Regions from separate parts of the Achromobacter sp. Root565 genome, predicted to be linked through region 2. Evidence: predicted binding sites of a transcription regulator. Region 2 holds the regulator's gene; each other region holds the start of a gene.
The links. The regulator FNR, encoded in region 2, switches genes on or off when oxygen is low (the NO sensors DNR and NnrR bind a similar motif). The targets are predictions, from matches to a motif close to TTGATNNNNATCAA.
Positions count from the first base shown of each region.

Region 1: the regulator FNR is predicted to act here: its motif matches at 3,692-3,705, upstream of cyoA (ubiquinol oxidase subunit II).
Region 3: the regulator FNR is predicted to act here: its motif matches at 2,743-2,756, upstream of ASD71_RS08005 (ribonucleoside triphosphate reductase).

Region 1 is NZ_LMGO01000001.1:1,495-8,612, reverse strand. Features, by position in the region: gene cyoD (cytochrome o ubiquinol oxidase subunit IV) at 1-104, opposite strand, end outside; gene cyoC (cytochrome o ubiquinol oxidase subunit III) at 104-718, opposite strand; gene cyoB (cytochrome o ubiquinol oxidase subunit I) at 722-2,698, opposite strand; gene cyoA (ubiquinol oxidase subunit II) at 2,701-3,609, opposite strand; gene ASD71_RS00030 (response regulator transcription factor) at 3,867-4,418, opposite strand; gene ASD71_RS00025 (ATP-binding protein) at 4,424-5,629, opposite strand; gene ASD71_RS00020 (copper chaperone PCu(A)C) at 5,875-6,363, opposite strand; gene ASD71_RS00015 (SCO family protein) at 6,384-7,019, opposite strand.
Region 2 is NZ_LMGO01000001.1:2,256,513-2,263,630, forward strand. Features, by position in the region: gene ASD71_RS10105 (hypothetical protein) at 1-358, shown strand, start outside; gene clpB (ATP-dependent chaperone ClpB) at 460-3,066, opposite strand; gene ASD71_RS10115 (gamma-glutamylcyclotransferase) at 3,205-3,639, shown strand; gene fnr (fumarate/nitrate reduction transcriptional regulator Fnr) at 3,737-4,465, shown strand; gene ASD71_RS10125 (hypothetical protein) at 4,480-5,649, shown strand; gene ASD71_RS10130 (helix-turn-helix transcriptional regulator) at 5,726-6,163, shown strand; gene ASD71_RS10135 (SRPBCC domain-containing protein) at 6,064-6,513, shown strand; gene ASD71_RS10140 (thioredoxin family protein) at 6,606-7,118, shown strand, end outside.
Region 3 is NZ_LMGO01000001.1:1,789,351-1,796,468, reverse strand. Features, by position in the region: gene ASD71_RS08015 (anaerobic ribonucleoside-triphosphate reductase activating protein) at 1-418, opposite strand, end outside; gene nrdD (anaerobic ribonucleoside-triphosphate reductase) at 384-566, opposite strand; gene ASD71_RS08005 (ribonucleoside triphosphate reductase) at 661-2,655, opposite strand; gene ASD71_RS08000 (DUF3325 domain-containing protein) at 2,832-3,182, opposite strand; gene ASD71_RS07995 (hypothetical protein) at 3,467-4,081, shown strand; gene ASD71_RS07990 (catalase) at 4,094-6,469, shown strand; gene ASD71_RS07985 (YSC84-related protein) at 6,645-7,118, shown strand, end outside.

The sequences.
Region 1 (7,118 bases), 2.3 Mb from region 2:
GTGAGCAGCAGCGAGAGCACGAAACCGATGATGTAGGACTTCAGGCTGCCATGGTCGGCGGCGTGATCGTCGTGGCCGTGTGCGGCCGCAGCGGAGTGCGACATCAGAGGGCTCCCAGAAGATAGACAAAGGTGAAGACGCAGATCCAGACGATGTCCAGGAAGTGCCAGAACAGGCTCAGGCACGCCAGACGACGCTTGTTGATCGAGTCCAGGCCATGACGCCGGATCATGTCGAGCATGACGATGATCCAGATCAGGCCAAAGGTCACGTGCAGGCCGTGCGTACCGATCAGCGTGAAGAACGCGGACAGGTAGGCGCTGCGGCCCGGGTCGGCGCCGATGCTGATCAGGTGATGGAATTCATAGATTTCCATCGCGATGAAGCCCGCGCCGAACAGGAACGTGACCATCAACCAGCCCATGGCACGGCTCTTGTTGTTGGCGTGCACGTTCAGGTTGGCCATGCCGAAGGTGAAGCTGGACACCAGCAGCAACAGCGTTTCGACCAGGACGAAGTTCAGGTCGAACAGTTCCTTGCCGGACGGACCGCCCGCGGTGGCGTTGGACAACACCGCGAACGTGGCGAACAGCACCGAAAAGATCAGCAAGTCGCTCATCAGATAGACCCAGAAACCGAAAACGGTCTTGGATCCATCGTCGTGATGCGCGTGATCGTCGTGACCCGCGTGGGGGTGAGTGGCTACGGCTTGAATCATGGCTCAGGCGGCCTTCTGCATTTTGTCAAAGTGAGCGTTTTCGATGCGTTCGACTTCCGCGGCCGGGACCCAGTAGTCGACGTCGCGGTCATAGGCGCGAACGATGAACGAACCGATCATGCCCACGAGGCCGGCGATCGACAGCCACCAGATGTGCCAGATCAGCGCAAAGCACATGACCAGGCCAAAGGCGCCAATCCAGACACCGGCGGCGGTGTTCTTCGGCATGTGGATGTCTTCGTACTTGGCCGGGCGCTTGTACGCCTTGCCGCTTTGCTTGTCTTCCCAGAACTGGTCCAGTTCATCGACGTGAGGAACGTGGGCAAAGTTGTAGAAAGGCGCGGGCGAGGAGATCGACCATTCCAGCGTGCGGCCATCCCACGGATCGCCGGTGACGTCCTGGTTCTGCTTGCGCTGACGCACGGAGACAAACACTTGCTGCAGCAGGAAGAAGATGCCCAGCATGATCAGCGCGGCGCCAGCCAGCGCGACCAGCAGGTAAGGCTGCCATTCGGGGTTGTCGTAGTGGTTCAGGCGACGCGTCATGCCCTTGAAGCCCAGGATGTACAGGGGCATGAAGGCCATGAAGAAACCGACGAACCAGCAGTAGAACGAGTAACGGCCCAGACGCTCGTTCAGCGTGAAGCCGAACGCCTTCGGGAACCAGTAGATCATGCCGGCGATGCAGCCGAACACCACGCCACCAATGATGGTGTTGTGGAAGTGCGCGATCAGGAACAGGCTGTTGTGCAGCACGAAGGACACGCCGGGGATGGCCAGCATCACGCCGGTCATGCCGCCGATGACGAACACGATCATGAAGCCCAGCGTCCACAGCACCGGCGTCGTGATGCGCAGGCGGCCGCGGTAGATGGTGAACAGCCAGTTGAAGATCTTGGCCCCGGTCGGGATCGAGATGATCATTGTCGCTATGCCAAAGAAGGCATTGACGTTGGCCCCCGCGCCCATGGTGAAGAAGTGGTGCAGCCAGACCAGGAACGACAGCACGCCGATGGCGGCCGTGGCGTAAACCATGGACTTGTAGCCGAACAGCGTCTTGCGGGCGAACGTGGCAACGATTTCCGAATACACGCCGAACGCCGGGAGCACCAGAATGTAGACCTCGGGGTGACCCCAGATCCAGATCAGGTTCACGTACATCATGACGTTGCCGCCACCATCGTTCGTGAAGAAGTGCGTGCCCAGGTAGCGGTCCATCGTCAGCAGCGCCAGGGTCGCAGCCAGCACGGGGAAGGCGGCGACGATCAGGACGTTGGTGACCAGCGAGGTCCACGTGAAGATCGGCATCTTCATCAGGGTCATGCCCGGTGCGCGCATGCGCAGGATGGTGACGATGAAGTTGATGCCGCTAAGCGTTGTCCCTAGCCCGGAGATCTGCAGCGCCCAGAGGTAGTAATCCACCCCCACGCTTGGACTGTAGTCCAGCCCGGACAGCGGCGGATACGCGAGCCAGCCGGTCGCGGCGAATTCGCCCACGAACAGCGACAGCATCATCAGCACGACGCCAGCGGCGAACAGCCAGAAGCTCAACGAGTTCAGGAACGGGTACGCCACGTCGCGGGCGCCGATCTGCAGCGGCACGACGATGTTCATCAGCCCGGTGATGAAGGGCATCGCCATGAAGAAAATCATGATGACGCCGTGGGCGGTGAAGATCTGGTCGTAGTGGTGCGGAGGCAGGAAGCCCGCCGAGTCCGCGGACGCGACGGCAAGCTGCGTGCGCATCATGATGGCGTCGGCAAAGCCGCGCAGCAGCATGATCAGCGCGACGATGATGTACATCACGCCGATGCGCTTGTGGTCGACGGAGGTGAGCCACTCCGTCCACAGGTACTGCCACTTCTTGAAGTAGGTGATGGCGCCGAAGACCGCTAGGCCTCCCAGGCACACGGCGGCCAGCGTAACCATGACGATGGGGTCATGGTACGGAATGGCCTCGAGGGTGAGTTTCCCGAGCATTGTTAGTTGATTCCTGCGATCAGATTATTCGACGTGGAGGTGCACGTGGCGGAGTCCACGCCGGCCATCTTGGTCATCGTGCTGCCCAGAATGAAATCAAACATGGCGGGCGGCGCCGACGAATACTTCACGACCGGGTTGCGCTCGCTGCGCTTGGTCAGTTCCGCGTAGACATCGGGGGTCAGCGCGGTGGGAGCAGCCTTCGCTTCCTTGATCCAGTTGTCGAACCCTTCCTGCGACATGGCGTGCGCCTTGAAGCGCATGCCCGAGAAGCCGCCGCCGCTGTAGTTGGCCGAAATGCCGGCGTAGGTGCCGATTTCGCGCGCGTTCAGGTGCAGCTTGGTCTCCATGCCGGCCATCGAGTAGATCTGGCTGCCGAGCTGGGGAATGAAGAACGAGTTCATGACCGAGGCCGACGTGATCCGGAAGTTGACCGGAACGTCCACGGGGAACGCGATCTCGTTGACCGTGGCGATGTCGTATTCGGGGTAGATGAAGAGCCACTTCCAATCCAGCGAAACCACCTCGATGGTCACCGGCTTGTGATCGGACACGAGCGGCTTGTAGGGATCCAGCGCGTGCGTGGAGCGCCAGGTGATCACGGCAAGAATCGCCACGATGATACAAGGGACGGTCCAGACCACGACTTCGATTGCCGTGGAGTGAGCCCACTTGGGCTGGTAATCAGCTTTGGTGTTGGAAGCGCGGTATTTCCAGGCAAACGCCACGATCATGATGAGGACTGGAATTACGACGAGGAGCATGAGCCCGGTCGCCGTCAGCAGCAACGTCTTTTCCTGGATGCCGATATCTCCCTTGGGGGAGAGGATTTCCATGTTGCAGCCGCCAAGCAGCATGACCGCGCCGACGCCAAATATGCGCGTAAGGGTCGCAAGGAGGGGGTGTTTCACGTACAGCCTTGGATGGAAGGTGGGAAATGCTGCAAAGCAGCAGACTGGAATGCTGCTAGGCAGCAACGTCCATCCTATCGGTTTGATCTGGGTCAAGCCTGCGACGAAAGGTCGCATTGCCTGGGAGAAATCCGGCCCAATGGCGGCGGATTCAGGGTTTTCCTAGGGGAGCAGAAGCCCCGAGGGGAGGGAGGGGGTGCGACGATATGTCGCACGTGCACATGGGGGTGTTGTAAAGATGTGTCGCCCCGCACAACTCATTCCGGGAGAACCTCGCGTTCCGGCCCCGGTTTTTTGGCCAGCTTGCGTTGAAGCGAGCGCCGATGCATGCCCAGAAGCCGCGCCGCGGCCGAAACGTTGCCGCCGGTCTCGTGCAGGGCCTGGTGAATGTGCTCCCATTCTAGGCGGTGCAATGGCGTCATGGTCGTTTCGATCGTAACTGTTTCTGGCTTCACCAGACCCAGCGTGCGCAGGATCATGGGCGCCGTGGCTGGCTTGGGCAGGTAGTCGTCGGCGCCGCGCTTGATGGCTTCCACGGCGGTCGCCACGCTGGCATAGCCGGTGACCAGCAGGATGCGCATGTCCTCGCGCAGGGCGCGCAGCGGGCGGATCAGGGTCAGGCCCGAATCTTCGCCCAGGCGCAAGTCCACCAGGGCAAAGGCCGGACGGATTTCCTCGGCCACGCGCAGCGCCTCGGCGATGCCGGTGGCGGTTCGGGTTTCCAGGCCCCGGCGCGACAGGCTGCGCTGCAGGGTGCGCACGTAGAGTTCGTCGTCGTCGATCAGCAGGCCAAGATCGTTTGCATTCATCACATTCAGGTCCCGGGGTTGCCGAGAGGCAAATAAAAGCGGATGCGGGTGCCGCCGCCTTCGGCCGCGGTCATGGTCATTTCGCCGCCCATCTGTTCCACGGTGGCGTGCGACAGGGCCAGGCCCACGCCCAGCCCTCCCGGCTTGCCGCTGTTGAACAGGCTGGTCGCCGGCAGCACGGCATGGTCGGGGTCGAAGCCCTGCCCGTAGTCCCGGACTTCGCCGCGCAGGGCGCCATAACCGTATTCCAGATGCAGGTCCACGCGGGGCGCGTCGGCGGATTCCCCCGCGTCCGCGGCGTTGTTCAGCAACGCCTGCAGCAGGTGGGCAATGGCCGGATCGACGCGCAGGCTGGTGGGCAGCGTGCCCGAGCGTTGCAGGTCGATGGTCGGCCGGATCAGGCGCCATTGCCCCACGACGCGAACCAGATCCACGGCGGTTGGGACCGCCAGATTGCGGATGCGTTCCCGGCACAGGGCCAGAAGCTGGCTGAGGGTCGTGACGTCTTCGCGCAGGTCCTCGTCGTCCTGGACCTCGGCGGCAATCTCGTCTGTCAGGAGCGTCATGGTGGCGAGCGGCGTGTTCAGCTCGTGCGCCATCGCGGCGGCGTGGGTCGCCAGGGCGACGATGCCCTCGTTGCGGGTGAAGCGTTCGCGCAGGCGGGCCAGCTCGCGCTCGCGGGCGCGCATGTCGGCGGCCAGCCGGGTCGAGAACACCAGCACCACCACCACCGAAATCAGGAAATTGGCGCCCAGGCCCCACAGCAGCAGGGTGTGGGGGTCTACGTCGCCGCGCAGGGGCTGGCCGAAGATGGCGGCGGCGGCGTAACCAAGCACGCCGGCCAGCGCCGCTGCGAGCGCCCAGTTGCGGGGCAACGCCAGCGCGGCCAGCGCGGTCAGGATCAGGAACATCGTCCCGAACGGGTTGCTGATGCCGCCGCTCCAGCCCACCATCCAGGCCAGCACTGCCATGTCGATGAACAGGTGGCCGAAGGCGGTGGCGTGGGAGAGGTCGCGCGGATGGCGCAGGCGCAGGCTGGCGTAGACGTTGAAGCCGATCAGGAGGCCCACGCCCAGCCACAGCGGTTCCAGCGGCAGATCCAGGCCCAGCACGCTGCTCGCGACGAGGACGGTGGCGGCCTGGCCCGCGATGGCGAGCCAGCGCAGGCTGCAGAGGGTACGCAGGAAGGAAAAGGCGGAACTACCGGGCATATCCAGATACAGAGGCGCCGGCCAGCCTGCCGGCAGTTACGAACGCCCGGCTGCGCGGAACGCTGGCATCCGGAGCGCGGCGGCGGTGGCCGGCGGCAGCCCGGGCCGGAAGGCGCGGGCGTCGGATGTGCAGGCATTGTATGGTGAATCGGAGGGCAGCGCTGTCAAGCGGCGGGTCAATGTGTCCCCCATATGTGCGCTCCGCGGCACGCGGCAGGCGCGCGATGAGCGCCTGCCGCCCGCCATCAGTGGCCGTGACCGGCGGCCGGCGCGGCGGTCGCATTCAGCGGCCGGGCCACCGCGTCGATCGGCACGCGCCGTTGCTTGCGAGCCGCGTCCTCCACGATCAGCGTCAGGGCGACGTGGTCGCCCGGCACGATCTGCTTGGCCAGGTCGATGAGCATGACGTGGTAGCCGCCGGGCTTGAGCTGAACCGCCTGCCCAGCGGGCAAGTCGACGCCGGCGACCTGGCGCATCTTCATGACGTTGTCCTGCATCGCCATCTCGTGCACTTCCACGTGCTTGGCCGCCTGCGATTCCACGCCGACCAGCCGGCCGGCTTCCTTGGATGTGAGTTGCATGAACACGCCGGTCGCGTGTTGGTTGGGCACCGTGGCGCGCACCCAGGCGTCCTGCACGGCCAGGCCGGCGTCCTGTGCCAGCACGGAATGGCTGAATCCGGCCAGGGCCACGGCGAAGACGGCGGGCAGGGGTTTGATCGAAAGCTTTTTCATGAGGGTTTCCTTGACTGGGTTCAGAGCACGGTGCGCAGGTCTTGCGCGCATTCCTGCGCGCTCTGCTGATGGCGCAGCGCCACGCGCAGCTTGCCTTCGGCGTCGATGAGGTACGTCAGCGCGGTGTGGTCCATGGTGTAGGACGAGCCGGTCGGGACTTTCTGGTAGAACACCTTGAAGGCCTGGGCGGCGGCGCGGGTCTGTTCCGCCGTGCCCCGCAGGCCGACGAAGCCGGGGTCGAAGGCCTGGGTGTAGGCGCGCAGGATTTCGGGCGTGTCGCGCTCGGGGTCGACAGTGATGAAGAGGACGCGCAGCTTGTCGGCGTCCTTGCCCAGCAGCGTCTTGATTTCGACCGCCCGGGTCAGTGCCGTCGGGCAGATGTCCGGGCATTGGGTGAAGCCGAAGAACAGCATGACCGGATGCCCGCGGTAGTCGGCCAGGCTGCGGGTCTTGCCGTCAGTGTCCTGCAACTGGAAATCGCCGGTGGTCATGCCGGACAGGTCCATGCCGTGCAGCGGCGGGACCTCGGGGCCGCAGCCGGCCAGCGGCAGCAGGGCCAGCGTCGACAGCAGCAGGCGCCGGCGCGGGTCGGGAGCGCCCGACGTCGGGGCGGCGCGCGTCACGCCGGCGGGCGTGCGCGAGAAAAGGGAATTCATTGAAACCTCTGGATTGACGAGTCGGCCGCGCGGACTGGCCGTGCGGCAAGTGCCGTCCGCAGCGTCTTACTAATTAGTAGTAAGGGGCGGGGGCGATCC
Region 2 (7,118 bases):
GGACCTGATCGTGGGCGACGTGACCGAGCGCGCCAAGTCCGGCACCCCGGAATACGACGTCGACACCAACCCCTCGACGCGCGTGCTGGCCCGCTTCACCAAGGCCGACTGGAAGGTGGACGAGGACGGCTACAACGTCATCACGACCACGATCACCGCCGACAAGAGCCAGTACCTGCGCTTGCGCGGCACCAATCTGGGCGTGGACGTGGCCGGCGAAACCGCAGCGGGCGAACCGCTGCCGGATGCCAAGGTCGATTTTGCCGACAACGCGGCGCGCTTCAACGCCATCAACGCCCGCAACTACAACGACCTGTGGTTCTACTCGAACCCGGTGTTCGTGACGGTCGCGAACTAATCTGACTGGCCCGCGCCGGCGCCGAGGTTATCGGCGCCATGGCGTGGACAAAAAAAATGCCCGGCAGATTTATGCCGGGCATTTTGCTTATTGCAGCGCGATCACTGCAACGTGCGGGTGAAGACGAACTGGCCGTCCTGCCAGTCCACCGGCACCACGTCGCGCGGGCCGAACCTGCCTTCCAGGATCAGGCGCGCCACCGGGTTCTCGATCTGCTGCTGGATCGCACGCTTCAAGGGCCGTGCGCCAAACACCGGATCGAAGCCGGAGCGGGCCAGTTCCGCCAGCGCCGGTTCCGTGACCTCCAGCCGCATCTCCTGCTTTTCCAGGCGTTCGCCCAGACGGCGAAGCTGGATGCGGGCGATGGACTCGATGTGCTGCGCTTCCAGGCCATGGAACACCACGACTTCGTCGATGCGGTTCAGGAACTCAGGCCGCAGCGTCTGCTTGAGTTCATCCCACACCACTTCCTTGACCACGTCGTACGGCTGGCCAGCCAGCGTCTGGATATGGTGCGAACCCAGGTTCGACGTCATGACGATCACGGTATTGCGGAAGTCCACCGTGCGGCCCTGGCCATCGGTCAGGCGGCCGTCGTCCAGCACTTGAAGCAGCACGTTGAACACGTCCGGGTGCGCCTTTTCGACTTCATCGAGCAGCACCACGCTGTAGGGCTTGCGCCGCACGGCCTCGGTCAGGTAGCCGCCCTCTTCGTAGCCCACGTATCCCGGCGGCGCGCCGATCAGCCGCGCCACCGAATGCTTCTCCATGAACTCGCTCATATCGATGCGGATCATGTGCTCCTCAGAATCGAACAGAAACTCGGCAAGCGCGCGCGTCAGCTCGGTCTTGCCCACGCCGGTGGGGCCCAGGAACAGGAACGAGCCATACGGGCGGGCCGGATCCGCAAGACCCGCACGCGAACGGCGGATGGCGTCGGACACCAGGCGCACGGCCTCGTCCTGGCCCACCACGCGCTTGTGCAGGAACTCTTCCATGTGCAGCAACTTCTCGCGCTCGCCCTGCATCATCTTCGACACGGGAATGCCCGTGGCGCGCGACACGACTTCCGCGATTTCCTCGGCGCCGACACGCGTGCGCAAGAGGCGCGGACGCGACTCGTCGCCTTCGGCGTTTTCGGCGGCCTCGGCGGCGCCCACCTCGGCGGCCTTCAGGCGCGCTTCAAGGTCCGGCAGCTTGCCGTACTGCAGCTCGGCCAGCTTGTCGAATTGGCCCTTGCGCTGCAGCTCCGCCATTTCGGCGCGCACGCTGTCGATCTCTTCCTTGATGGCTTGCGTGCCTTGCACCGCGGCCTTCTCGGCCTTCCAGATTTCCTCGAAGTCGTTGTATTCACGCTGCAGCTTCTGCAGCTCGTCCTCGATGACGCCCAGGCGGCGCTTGGACGCGTCGTCCGTTTCCTTCTTGACGGCCTCGCGCTCGATCTTGAGCTGGATGATGCGGCGGTCCAGCTTGTCCATCACTTCCGGCTTGGAGTCGATCTCCATGCGGATGCGCGCACCGGCCTCGTCGATCAGGTCGATGGCTTTGTCGGGCAGGAAGCGGTCGGTAATGTAGCGGTGCGACAGCTCGGCGGCCGCGACGATGGCCGGGTCGGTGATCTCGACGCCGTGGTGGATTTCGTAGCGTTCCTGCAGGCCGCGCAGGATGGCGATGGTGGATTCCACATCGGGCTCGTCGACCAGCACCTTCTGGAAGCGCCGCTCAAGCGCCGCGTCCTTCTCGATGTACTTGCGGTATTCGTCGAGCGTGGTGGCGCCAATGCAGTGCAACTCGCCGCGCGCAAGCGCCGGCTTGAGCATGTTGCCCGCGTCCATCGCGCCTTCGGCCTTGCCCGCGCCCACCATGGTGTGCAGCTCGTCGATGAACACGATGTTGCGGCCGTCGTCCTGGCCCAGCTCTTTCAGCACGGCCTTCAGGCGTTCCTCGAATTCGCCGCGGAACTTGGCGCCCGCCAGCAGCGCCGCCAGATCCAGCGACAGCACGCGCTTGCCGCGCAGGCTTTCCGGCACTTCGTCGTTGACGATGCGCTGCGCCAGGCCTTCGACGATGGCGGTCTTGCCGACGCCGGGTTCGCCGATCAGCACGGGGTTGTTCTTGGTGCGGCGCTGCAGGATCTGGATGGTGCGGCGGATTTCGTCGTCGCGGCCGATGACCGGATCCAGCTTGCCCTGCCGGGCGCGCTCGGTCAGGTCCAGCGTGTATTTGGAAAGGGCTTCGCGGTTGGCCTCGCCTTCCGCGCCCGAGACGTTCTCGCCGCCGCGCACGGCGTCGATCGCGGCTTCAAGGGCCTTTTTCTGCAGGCCCGCATCGCGCAGGATGCGGCCGGCCTCACCCTTGTCGTCGGCCAGTGCAAGCAGAAAGAGTTCGCTGGCGATGTAGGTGTCGCCGCGGCGGGCGGCTTCCTTGTCGGTGCGGGTCAGCACGCCCTGCAGGTCGCGGCCCACCTGGACGTTGTCTTCTCCCTGCACCTGCGGCAGCCCCTTCAGGGCGGACTCCAGCGCCGGGCCCAGGCGGTTGACCGCCACGCCGGCACGCGCCAGCAGACTGCCTGCACCGCTGTCAGCATCCGACAGCAGGGCGGACAGCACGTGGACGGGTTCGATGTAGGGATGGTCGTTGCGGGCGGCGAGACTTTGCGCGTCCGCCAGCGCTTGTTGGAACTTGGTCGTCAGTTTGTCGAATCGCATAATGGTCGTATTGGCTTGTGGGGAGCCTGACCGATCCGTGCCGGCTGGCTCGATAACCTGAATATGTGGCCGGATGGGACAATTTCAACACCCGGCGGCCCTCATGGTTTTCTTCGACGTGCACCAGCAAACAGAGCAATGAGCATATACGTTTTTGTGTACGGCACCCTACGGGCCGGCGAAATCAACGATCTTGCCCGCGCCGCCGAGGCGCGCGGCTTGCCGGCCGCCAGCCACGTCGGACCGGCCAGCGTGCCTGGCATGCTGGTCGATTTCGGCGACTGGCCCGGCCTGATCCCCGTGGACGACGGACGGCGCGTACGCGGCGATGTCTACCGGGTGGATCCGGCGCTGATTGCCCTGATGGACGAGATCGAGGAATACGAGCCCGGCAAGCCCGGCTGCTTCGTGCGCCGGACGGTTTCCGCCCGCCTGGAAGGCCCCGGCGCGACGGGTCTTCTGCCCTGCGCGTACTATCCGATCGACCCCGCGCTGCGGGCCGCGGCGGTCGATATTGCGGGGGACGACTGGATCGCTCACCGCCTTTCCAGAACAAAGCAGGACGCCCGGTAAGACACCCGTAGTAACAACGGACTACAATAGATGCCTGTCTCGTGCTTCACACCCGTTCCGGCGCCCGCCGCGCAATGGGCACTCTAAAGGTCATCGTATGCAAAAACGGGTCCCCATTGCCCCTGATGCCGCCCACTGTTCCACGTGCATGCTGGGTCACGTCTGCGTTCCCGTGGGCATGGCAGCCGCCGAAGTCGAAAAGCTGGACGAACTGGTTAAAGAGCGCGTCCGCGTGGAAAAAGGCAAGACGCTCTATTCGCTGGATCATCCGCTCGACGCCGTCTATGGCGTGCGCTTCGGCAGCCTGAAGACGCAGCTTGAAGACGCCACCGGCCAGATCCAGATCACCGGCTTTCATCTGCCCGGCGAAATCGTCGGCATGGACGGCATGCTGGACGGCAAGCACGTGTCGGCCGCCGTGGCGCTCGAAGACTCCGAGGTTTGCGTCATCCGCCTGAACGAAGTCGATCGCGTCGCGTCGCACCTGCCGTCACTGCAACAGCAGTTCCGCCGCCTCATGAGCCGCGAGATCACCCGCTCGCACCAAATGCTGGCCTCGCTGGGGTCCATGCGGTCGGAACAGCGCCTGGCCGCGTTCCTCTTGAACCTGTCGCAGCGCTATGCCTCGCTGGGCTATTCGTCCACCGAGTTCGTACTGCGCATGAGCCGCGAAGAAATCGGCAACTACCTGGGCCTGACGCTGGAAACGGTCAGCCGTCTGTTCTCGCGATTTGCCCGCGACGGCCTCATCAAGATCAACCAGCGCGAAGTCCGCATCCTGGACCTGCCCGCGCTCAAGCAACTGCTGGGACACGAAAGCTGCTGAGCGGTCGCCGCGCCATGCGACGCCCGCCTGCCACTTCCCTGTCCCGCACCGCGCTGGCGGCATCGCTTGCCGTCGTCGCCATGCTCGCGTGCGGCGCCGCGCGCGCGCAAACGCCGCTGCCCGACCCCTACGACTACGACGAAGCCACGCCCGCGCCCAAGCGCGCGGCGCCGCTGCGCTGGCAGGCCGTTGAACTGGGCCGGCCCGGTCACCGGTACAAGATGCCGGTCTACGCCAACCGGGATCTGGCCAAGGACGACCTGCGCGGCATCAAGCAGGTGCTCATCGTCATCCACGGCGTCAAGCGCGACGCCGACAACTACTACGAAACCGCCGCCGCGCTGGTGGCCGCCGATCCCGGGCGCGCGAGCGACACGCTGGTTCTTGCCCCGCGGTTTTCCGGGTCGATCGACTCGGGTTTCTCGGGTATGGCGGCCTGGCGCAAGGCCAGTTGGGAAGACGGCCAGGAAAGCGTCCAGGCCACCGGCCGGCCTGCGCCCGTCACTTCGTTTCAGGTCCTGGACGACCTGCTGCGCAGCCTGAACGACCGCAAGCGCCTGCCAGCTCTTACCGGTCTCGTACTGGCCGGTCATTCGGCCGGCGCGCAACTGGTGCATCGGTATGCGGTGCTGAACAACGTGGACGGGGTGCTGCGCCGCGACGGCCTGGCCATGCGCTACGTCGTCGCCAACCCGTCTTCCTATCTGTACCTGACCAACGAGCGGCCACGCGCCGACGGCAAGGGCTACGCGCCGTACGAGCGCGGCATCTGCCCCACCTACAACCAGTACAAGTACGGCACCGACAAGCTGCCCGCCTACGCCCGCGAATCCGATGATTCCCGCCTTTTCGTGCGTTACGCGTCGCGCGATGTGGTCTACCTGCTGGGCGGCGCGGACAACAACCCCGAGCACCGGCTGCTGGACAAGGCCTGCGGCGCCGAAGCCCAGGGCGCCACGCGGCTGGCGCGCGGCACGGGCTATGTCCAGTACGAACACGTGCTGGCTACCCGCGGCGCCAAGCCCGTCCCCCTGCGTCACACCGCCTTCGAGGTCGGCGGCGTCGGCCACGACGGCAAGCGCATGTTCGGGTCAATCTGCGGCGTGCGGGCGCTGCTGGCCAGCGACGCCCGGGCCAGCAGCACTGCCGCGGCCTGCGACATCATCAAGCCGCGCGGCAAATAAGCCCGCCTCATCCCTAGGGAAATTCCCAAGCCATCCGGCTTGACACGGGTTTGCGGCAGGCCTAAAACTTAACCTTATGGTTAAGTTAAATGATGACGCTCTCGATGCCATCTTCTCCGCGCTGGCGGATGGCACACGCCGCCGGGTACTGGCGGACCTGGAACAGGGCTCGGCCTCGGTCAGCACGCTGGCGCGGCCTCACGCCATGTCCCTGCCCGCCTTCATGAAGCATTTGCGGGTGCTGGAAGACGCCGGCCTGATCGCGCGCGCCAAGGACGGGCGGGTGGTGAGCTGCACGCTGTCTCCCGAACCCATGCGCGCCGCCGCCGGCTGGCTGGCGCGGTACGAACGGTTCTGGACCGGGCAGCTGGATTCGCTGGCGCGATATCTCTATCACGAAGAGGAAATCCATCCATGGAAAACCGAATCTCCCCCCTCGAACTGCGGCTCCAGCGACGCTTCGACGCCCCCGTCGAACGCGTCTGGCGAGCCTGGACCGACCCGCAAGCGCTGATGCGCTGGTTCGGCCCGGCGGGCACGCAACGCGTGCTGCTGGCCGAGACCGACGTGCGCGTGGGCGGCGCCTATCAGGTCGGCTTCATCACCGCAGACGGCGGGGAACACCACGCCAGCGGCCGCTACCAGGAAGTCGCGCTACATCGCCGGCTGGTGTTCACCTGGGCGTGGCGCGACACGCCGCAGGAAACCTCACTGATCACGTTGGACTTCACCTCGGCGGACGGGGGCACCGAGCTTGCCTTCCTGCAGACGCCGTTCGTCGACGAGGCCACCCGAGACAGCCACGAGGACGGCTGGTCCGGCGCCATGGACCGGCTGGCGGATCATCTGGCCGGCAAGGCCTGAACCTGCCGCAGTTGAATCTGTACCCCCGATCTGTACCCCCGATCTGTCAATGCCCCCGGGTCATAGGGCCCGGCTCGCAAAGGAGACGCACAATGCAAACCGATCATCCCGTCGTATCCCGCCATGAATGGACTGTCGCGCGCGAGGCGCTGCTGCGGCGCGAGAAGGAACTGACCCACGCTTCAGACGCCCTGGCCCGCGACCGCATGGCGCTTCCGTGGGTCCGGATGGACAAGGCCTACACCTTCGAAGGCGCGCACGGCATGCAAGGCCTGGATGCCCTGTTCCACGGCAGGCGCCAGCTCATCGTCTATCACTTCATGTTCAGTCCGGACTGGGAGGACGGATGCGTGGGCTGCTCGCTCCTGGCCGACCACCTGGACAGCGCGCTCATGCACCTGCGGCACCACGACGTGACGGTCGTGGCCGTCTCGCGCGCGCCGTATGCCCAACTGGCCGCCTTCCAGGCCCGCATGGGCTGGCAGTTTGATTGGTACTCGTCAGCGGGTAGCGACTTCAATTTCGACTTCGAAGCGTCCGTGCCGCAGGCGGACGGCGCGGTCGAGGAACGCCCGGGAGCCAGCGCGTTCTTCCGTGATCCCGAC
Region 3 (7,118 bases), 470 kb from region 2:
GGATCATGGCGGGCAGGCGCGGCTCGCTCAGCGGTTCGCCGCCGGAAAATACGACGGCATCCAGCAGGCCCTTGCGGGTTTCGAGGAAGCCACGGACTTCGCGCCAGTCATAGCGGGCGGCGCGCGTTTGCAGTTCGGTGTTGTGGCAATAGTGGCAGCGCCACGGGCAGCCCGAAATGAAGACCACCGCCGCCAACTGGCCGGGCCAGTCGACGGTGGAAAAGGGCACCAGCCCGCCGACCGCGGGCGAGTGCCGGGGCAGGGGCTGGATGACGGGCTGCGGCGGCGGGGCGTAGCCCGGCCGGTCGGCCAGCAGGCGGATGGCCTGCGCGGCGGGCCGGCCGGCGCCGCCGGCCTGCGAGTTGCCTTGGGCCGAACCGCCTTCAGGCACTGCGTTCGACGAAGAAGCGGCGCTCATTGAATTCGCCCTGTTTGCCGGTGTTGAAGGAAGAAACCGGGCGGTGGTAGCCCATCACCCGGGTCCAGACTTCGCAGCGCACGCGCTGGCTGTCGTCCAGTTGGACGGCGGGAGCGGACGTGGCGACGGGGGCGGTCAAGGTTTGCATAGGTTTTCCTCGGAAAGTGATGCCGGACGCTCGCCCGGCGGGTGAAGGACGGTGCGCGCCGGAAGGTCGCGCGCCGCCCCGGGTTCCGGCAACGCTACGCCGGGGTGCAGCATGCCGATTGCTTGGCCAGCAGTTCCGCGTCGCACTTGGGGCAGAACTCGTGGTGCCCGGCCAGGTAGCCGTGATTCGGGCAGATGGAGAACGTGGGCGTGACCGTGATGTAAGGCAGGCGGAAGTTGCTGAGCGCGCGGCGCACGAGCTGCTTGCAGGCCTCGGCCGTGGAGACGGCTTCGTTCATGTACAGGTGCAGCACCGTGCCGCCCGTGTACTTGCTTTGCAGCGTTTCCTGCAGTTGCAACGCGTGGAAGGGATCATCCGTGTAGCCCACCGGCAACTGGCTGGAGTTCGTGTAGTAGGGCTGGGCGTCCGTGCCCGCTTGCAGGATGCCGGGATAGCGCTTGCGGTCTTCGCGGGCGAACCGGTACGTGGTGCCTTCGGCCGGCGTGGCCTCCAGGTTGTAGAGGTGGCCGGTTTCTTCCTGGAATTCGGTCATGCGCTGGCGCACGCGGTCCAGCAGCCGGACGGCAAAGGCATGGCCGGCGGGCGTGGTCACGTCGTCGGCGTCGTCCGTGAAGTTGCGGATCATCTCGTTGATGCCGTTCACGCCCAGCGTGCTGAAGTGATTGCGCAGCGTGCCCAGGTAACGGCGGGTGTAGGGGTAAAGGCCCTGGTCTATGTAGCGTTGCACCACCTTGCGCTTGGTTTCCAGCACGTCGCGGCCCAGCGCCAGCAGGTGGTCCAGGCGCGCCATCAGCCGCTCCTCGTCGCCGCGGCAGGTATGGCCCAGACGGGCGCAGTTCACGGTCACCACGCCGACCGATCCGGTCTGCTCGGCAGAACCGAATAGGCCGTTGCCGCGCTTCAGGAGTTCGCGCAGGTCGAGCTGCAGGCGGCAGCACATGGAGCGCACCATGTGCGGCTCCAGGTCCGAGTTCAGGAAGTTCTGGAAGTACGGCAACCCGTAGCGTGCCGTCATTTCAAAGAGGCGCTCGGTGTTGGGATGGTCCCAGTCGAAATCGGGAGTGATGTTGTAGGTGGGAATGGGGAAGGTGAATACGCGGCCCTTCGCGTCGCCGGCCATCATGACCTCGATGTACGCGCGATTGATCATGTCCATCTCGGCTTGCAGGTCGCCGTAGGAAAACGGCATTTCCTCGCCGCCCACGTAAGGGATCTGATCCTTCAGGTCGGCCGGGCAGGTCCAGTCGAACGTGAGGTTGGTGAAGGGCGTCTGTGTGCCCCAGCGGCTGGGCACGTTCAGGTTGAAGATGAGTTCCTGGATCGATTGCTTGACGTCCGCGTAGGTCATTGCGTCGCGGCGGATGAAGGGCGCCATGTAGGTGTCGAATGAACTGAACGCCTGCGCGCCGGCCCATTCGTTCTGCAGCGTGCCCAGGAAGTTGACGATCTGGCCGATGGCGGCCGACATGTGCTTTGGAGGCGTGGATTCGACCTTGCCGGGGATGCCGTTGAAGCCTTCTGTCAGCAACTGGCGTAGCGACCAGCCGGCGCAGTAGCCGCTGAGCATGTCCAGATCGTGGATGTGGATGTCGCCTTCGCGGTGGGCCTGGCCGGCTTCTGGCGTGAAAACGTTGGACAGCCAGTAATTGGCTGTGACCTTGCCGGCGACGTTCAGGATGAGGCCGCCCAGGCTGTAGCCCTGGTTGGCGTTGGCGTTGACGCGCCAATCGCGCTGTTCCAGGTACTCTTCCATGGCGCTTTCGACGTCGACCAGCGTGTGGCGCAGCGAACGCAGGCGGGCGTGCTGCTCGCGATGAACGATGTAGGCGCGCGCCGTGCGCCAGTGGCCTGCCTGGACCAGGGCATCTTCGACGCGGTTCTGGATGGTTTCGACGCCGGGGCACACGTTGCCCTCCAGCTTTGCGATGACCGTGCCGGTCAGCGCGCGAGCGCCTTGCAGGTCCAACTCCCCGGTGCTTTGACCCGCCGCCGCCATGGCTTGCGCGATCTTCTCGCTATCGAATGGAACGACGCGGCCGTCGCGCTTGAGGATGTGTTGGATGTCCATGTTGGCACCATATGTAGTGGAGTGCGAAGACTCTATCACCACATATGGTGCTGAAACCGCGCCGGTCTTGCCGGATATGGATACCGGTTGACCCGCATCAAATGGCCGAAAACCGGCGTGAAATTGCGCAATGCGGCGATCGGTCGCACCTGGCGCCCGCGGCCGGCCCGGCCGGATCAGAAGCCGATGCCCACGCCCAACAGGGAAATCGCCACCGCCACCGCCGCCGTGCCCACGGCGGGGCGCGGGGCCCAGGACAGCATGCCGAACCACAGCAGCGCACCGGCGGACAGCCAGCCCAGCCAGACCGCCATGCCCAGCACGTCGCCCCACAGGCCGACGCAGGGAAGGATCGCCAGGCCCATCAGCAGGACACCGGCGCCGCGCAGGACGCGCGTGTGGCCGGCGTGCGGGTCGCGAGTCCAGACCTGGTGATAGTGGCGAGGGGTGGCGAGGGCCAGGCAGGCCATGCCGGCATAGGTCAGCAGCAGGGCCATCGCGATGGCGCAGAGGTCGTTCATCGTCATACGGCTGCGCTTCTTGCGCGGGTCGCTGTGCCTGCCGGGGGGCGCGACGCCCTTGCGCTGTTGTGGGTAATGCCCCCGATTCTACGGGAATAGGCAAGGCGTCCGGCGCGCGGGGCTTTGTATTTTCTGCACGGCGCCTCCGCCGCCCGCCCGGAGAGTGCGGCAGGCGCCAGCCCCAGAACGGCAGCCTGGGCATCAGGAACGCGATTTGCTGTGAACGCCCGTCCATCGGAAACGATTGCAGCCGTGCGCATCGTTGATGACCTACGACAAGGAGCCCAACCATGAAACGCAAAACCGGAAACGCCCGCCAGATCAAGGAGCTGCTTTACCAGGCGCTGGAAACCGAGATCGGCGGCCTTGCCATTTACGAGACCGCGGTCAGCTGCGCCATCAACGAAGATCTGAAGAAGGAATGGCTGGGCTATCTGGAAGAAACCCGCACCCATCGCCGCGTGCTGCTGACGGTGTTCGAACAGCTGAAGCTCGATCCGCAGGCCAAGTCGCCGGGTCGTGAGGTGGTGCGGCACCTGGGCGAATCGCTGGTGCGGGCAATGAAGATGGCCATCAATGCCGGCGACCCGGACGCGGCCCAGCTGGTGGCGACCGAATGCGTGGTGCTGGCCGAGACCAAGGACCACGCGAACTGGTCGTTGATCGGGCTGGTTGCCGAGCAGCAGTCGGGCGAAGAAGCCAGGATTCTGAAGCAGGCCTACGACGCCGTGGCAACAGACGAAGACCATCACCTGTATCACACGCAGGGCTGGTCGCGGGAGTTGTGGATCGAATCGCTGGGCTTCCCGGCCGTGCTGCCGCCGCCCGAAGAGGTAAAGAAAGTGGAAACCGCCATCGGTGCGTCCCGCGCCGAGCAGGCGCGCGACACGATGCTGACCCATTAAGGAGAAAGAACCATGGCAAGCAAGAAGCCAGCAAAGGCCGGCTCGGGCGGTGCGCTCGACACCGCGTACATGAATACGGACAGCGGTCCGGCCAACGGACCGGCCGGCAAGCCCACGCATCCCGCGCTGCAACGCGCGGCCGCGGTCGGCGCCACGACGGGCGCCTTCCCCCATAACGCCAACAAGGAAGCGGAGTATGGCGAGCAGGCAGCGCGCTGTCCCTTCGCGGGCGCGCACGTGGGCACGGTGGATCCCGCCGTCGGCGCGAGCTCGCTGTCCGAGAAGGAAGTGTCGGACAAGACGGGCGACGCCGCCACGCCTGGCGTGAACCAGGTAGACGGCACGTTGCCGCGCGTGCGCGCGGATGGCGGCGGCCAGGAACTCACCACCAACCAGGGCGTGCGCGTCAGCGACAACCAGCATTCGCTGAAGGCAGGGCTGCGCGGGCCGGCGCTGCTGAAGGATTTCATCCTTCGCGAGAAGATCACGCACTTCGACCACGAGCGCATCCCCGAGCGTATCGTGCACGCGCGCGGCTCGGCTGCCCACGGCTATTTCGAGTGCTACAAGCCGCTGACCGACCTGACCGCCGCGTCGTTGTTCGCCGAGGCCGGCAAACGCACCCCGGTCTTCGTGCGGTTTTCGACGGTGGCCGGTGAACGCGGGTCCAAGGACACGGCGCGCGACGTGCGCGGCTTTGCCGTGAAGTTCTACACGGACGAAGGCAACTGGGACCTGGTGGGCAACAACATGCCGGTGTTCTTCATCCAGGACGCGATGAAATTCCCCGACCTGGTCCACGCCGTCAAGCCCGAACCGCACCATGGCATGCCGCAGGCGGCGTCCGCGCACGACACCTTCTGGGACTTCGTGTCGCTCATGCCCGAGTCCACGCACATGCTGATGTGGGCGATGTCGGACCGGGGCATTCCGCGCAGTTACCGCATGATGCAGGGCTTTGGCGTGCATACGTTCCGCTTCGTCAACGCGCAGGGCGAATCGCGGCTAGTGAAATTCCACTGGAATCCGATCCTGGGCACGCATTCGCAGGTGTGGAACGAGGCGGTCAAGGTCTCGGGCGCGGATCCGGACTATCACCGCCGCGACCTGTGGGAAGCGATCGACGCGGGTCATGGTCCCGAATGGGAACTGGGCGTGCAGGTCTTCACCGACGATCAGGCGGACGGCTTCAGCTTCGACGTGCTGGACGCCACGAAGATCGTGCCCGAGGAATTGGTGCCGGTCGTGCCCGTCGGCCGCATGGTGCTGGACCGCAACCCCGACAACTTCTTTGCCGAGACCGAGCAGGTGGCGTTCTGCGCCGCGCACGTGGTGCCCGGCGTGGACTTCACCAATGACCCTTTGCTGGCGGGCCGCATCCATTCCTACGTCGACACGCAGATCTCTCGCCTGGGCGGCCCGAACTTCCACGAGATTCCCATCAACTCGCCGCTGGCGCCGGTGCACAACAACCAGCGCGACGGCATGCATCGGCAGACCATCCATCGCGGCCGGGTGGCCTATGAGCCCAATTCCCTGGCCGGCGGCTGTCCGTTCCAGGCGGGCATGGACGGCTTTGTGTCGTTCCCGGAGCCGGTGACGAGCGACGAGCTGCGCGGGCATCCCGAGAAGTTTGCCGAGCACTACAACCAGGCCACGCTGTTCTACGACAGCCAGACCGCCTGGGAGCGCAAGCACATCGTCGACGCCTTCGCCTTCGAGCTCAGCAAGGTGACCGTGCCGCAGATCCGCCAGCGCATGGTGGCGTCCCTGCGCAACGTGTCGGACGAGCTGGCGCAAGGGGTCGCCGATCAGCTTGGCATGGCGCTGCCGGACCCGCTGCCGCGCGCCACGAAGAATCCGCCCAAGCCCGAGGTGCAGGTATCGCCGTCGCTATCGCTGACCGCGCGGCCGGGCGATGGCAGCGTGGTCACGCGCAAGGTCGCGATCCTGGCGGCCGAAGGGGTGGACGGCAAGGCCCTGTCCGCCGTGGCTGACGCGCTGATTCAGGCGGGCGCGGTCGTACGGCTTGTGGGTCAGCGCATCGGTCCCGTCCAGACCGCCCAGGGCGGCGCGTTCGATGCGGATGCGTCGCTGGACAATCATCCGTCCGGCGTGTTCGACGGGGTGGTGGTGGCAGGCGGCGCGGACGCCGCGGCAAGTCTGGCGGCCGACGGGCGGGCGCTGGAGTTCCTGCGCGATGCCTACCGGCACGGCAAGACGCTGATGGGCATCGGTGATGGCGTGCAGGTGTACGCCGCAGCGGGCATCGATCCGGATCCGAACGACGGCGGCCTGCTGCTGGGCGGGGAAGATCCAAAGGCGTTCATCGCCGCACTGGGTAAACACCGCCATCCGGAGCGGGAGACCACGCCACCGAAGGTATGAGAGACGCGCCCGCACGGGTAAGAACGGATCATTGACACGTGCGGGGCGGCTGCGAATACTGAGCCGGCAGGTCGGGCGAGCGCAATCGGCGCTCGCCCTTCTTAACTGGGGAGGCCGTATGAACCGCGCGTCCGTGTTTCCTGTGAGATTCCTTGGCTGGCTTTGCGCCAGCCTTTTGACTTTTTCCGCCCTGATCAGCTTTTCGCCACCCGCGCGGGCCGCCTCGGCGGCGGAGATCAGCGCCGATGCGATGGCGGCGCTGGAGCAGCTTTATGCCCAGGATCCGCGCATGCGCACACTTGGCGAGAAGGCCGTCGCCGTGCTGGTGTTTCCAAACATCATCAAGGGCGGCTTTCTGGTGGGCGGCGAGCGCGGCTCGGGGGCGTTGATCCGGCGGGGACAGGTGGAAGGCTTTTATTCGATTTCGGCGCTGTCGTTCGGATTGCAGGCGGGCGCGCAGCAGTTTTCGTACGCGTTGTTCTTCATGAACGAGCCAGCGCTGGCGTATCTGAACCAGAGCGACGGCTGGTCGCTGGGGGCAGGCCCCAGCCTGGTTGTGGTGGACCAGGGCTACGCCGCCAGCATCACGACCACGACCTTGACGCAGGACGTGTACGCGGTGCCGTTCGGCGAGCAGGGTCTGATGGCG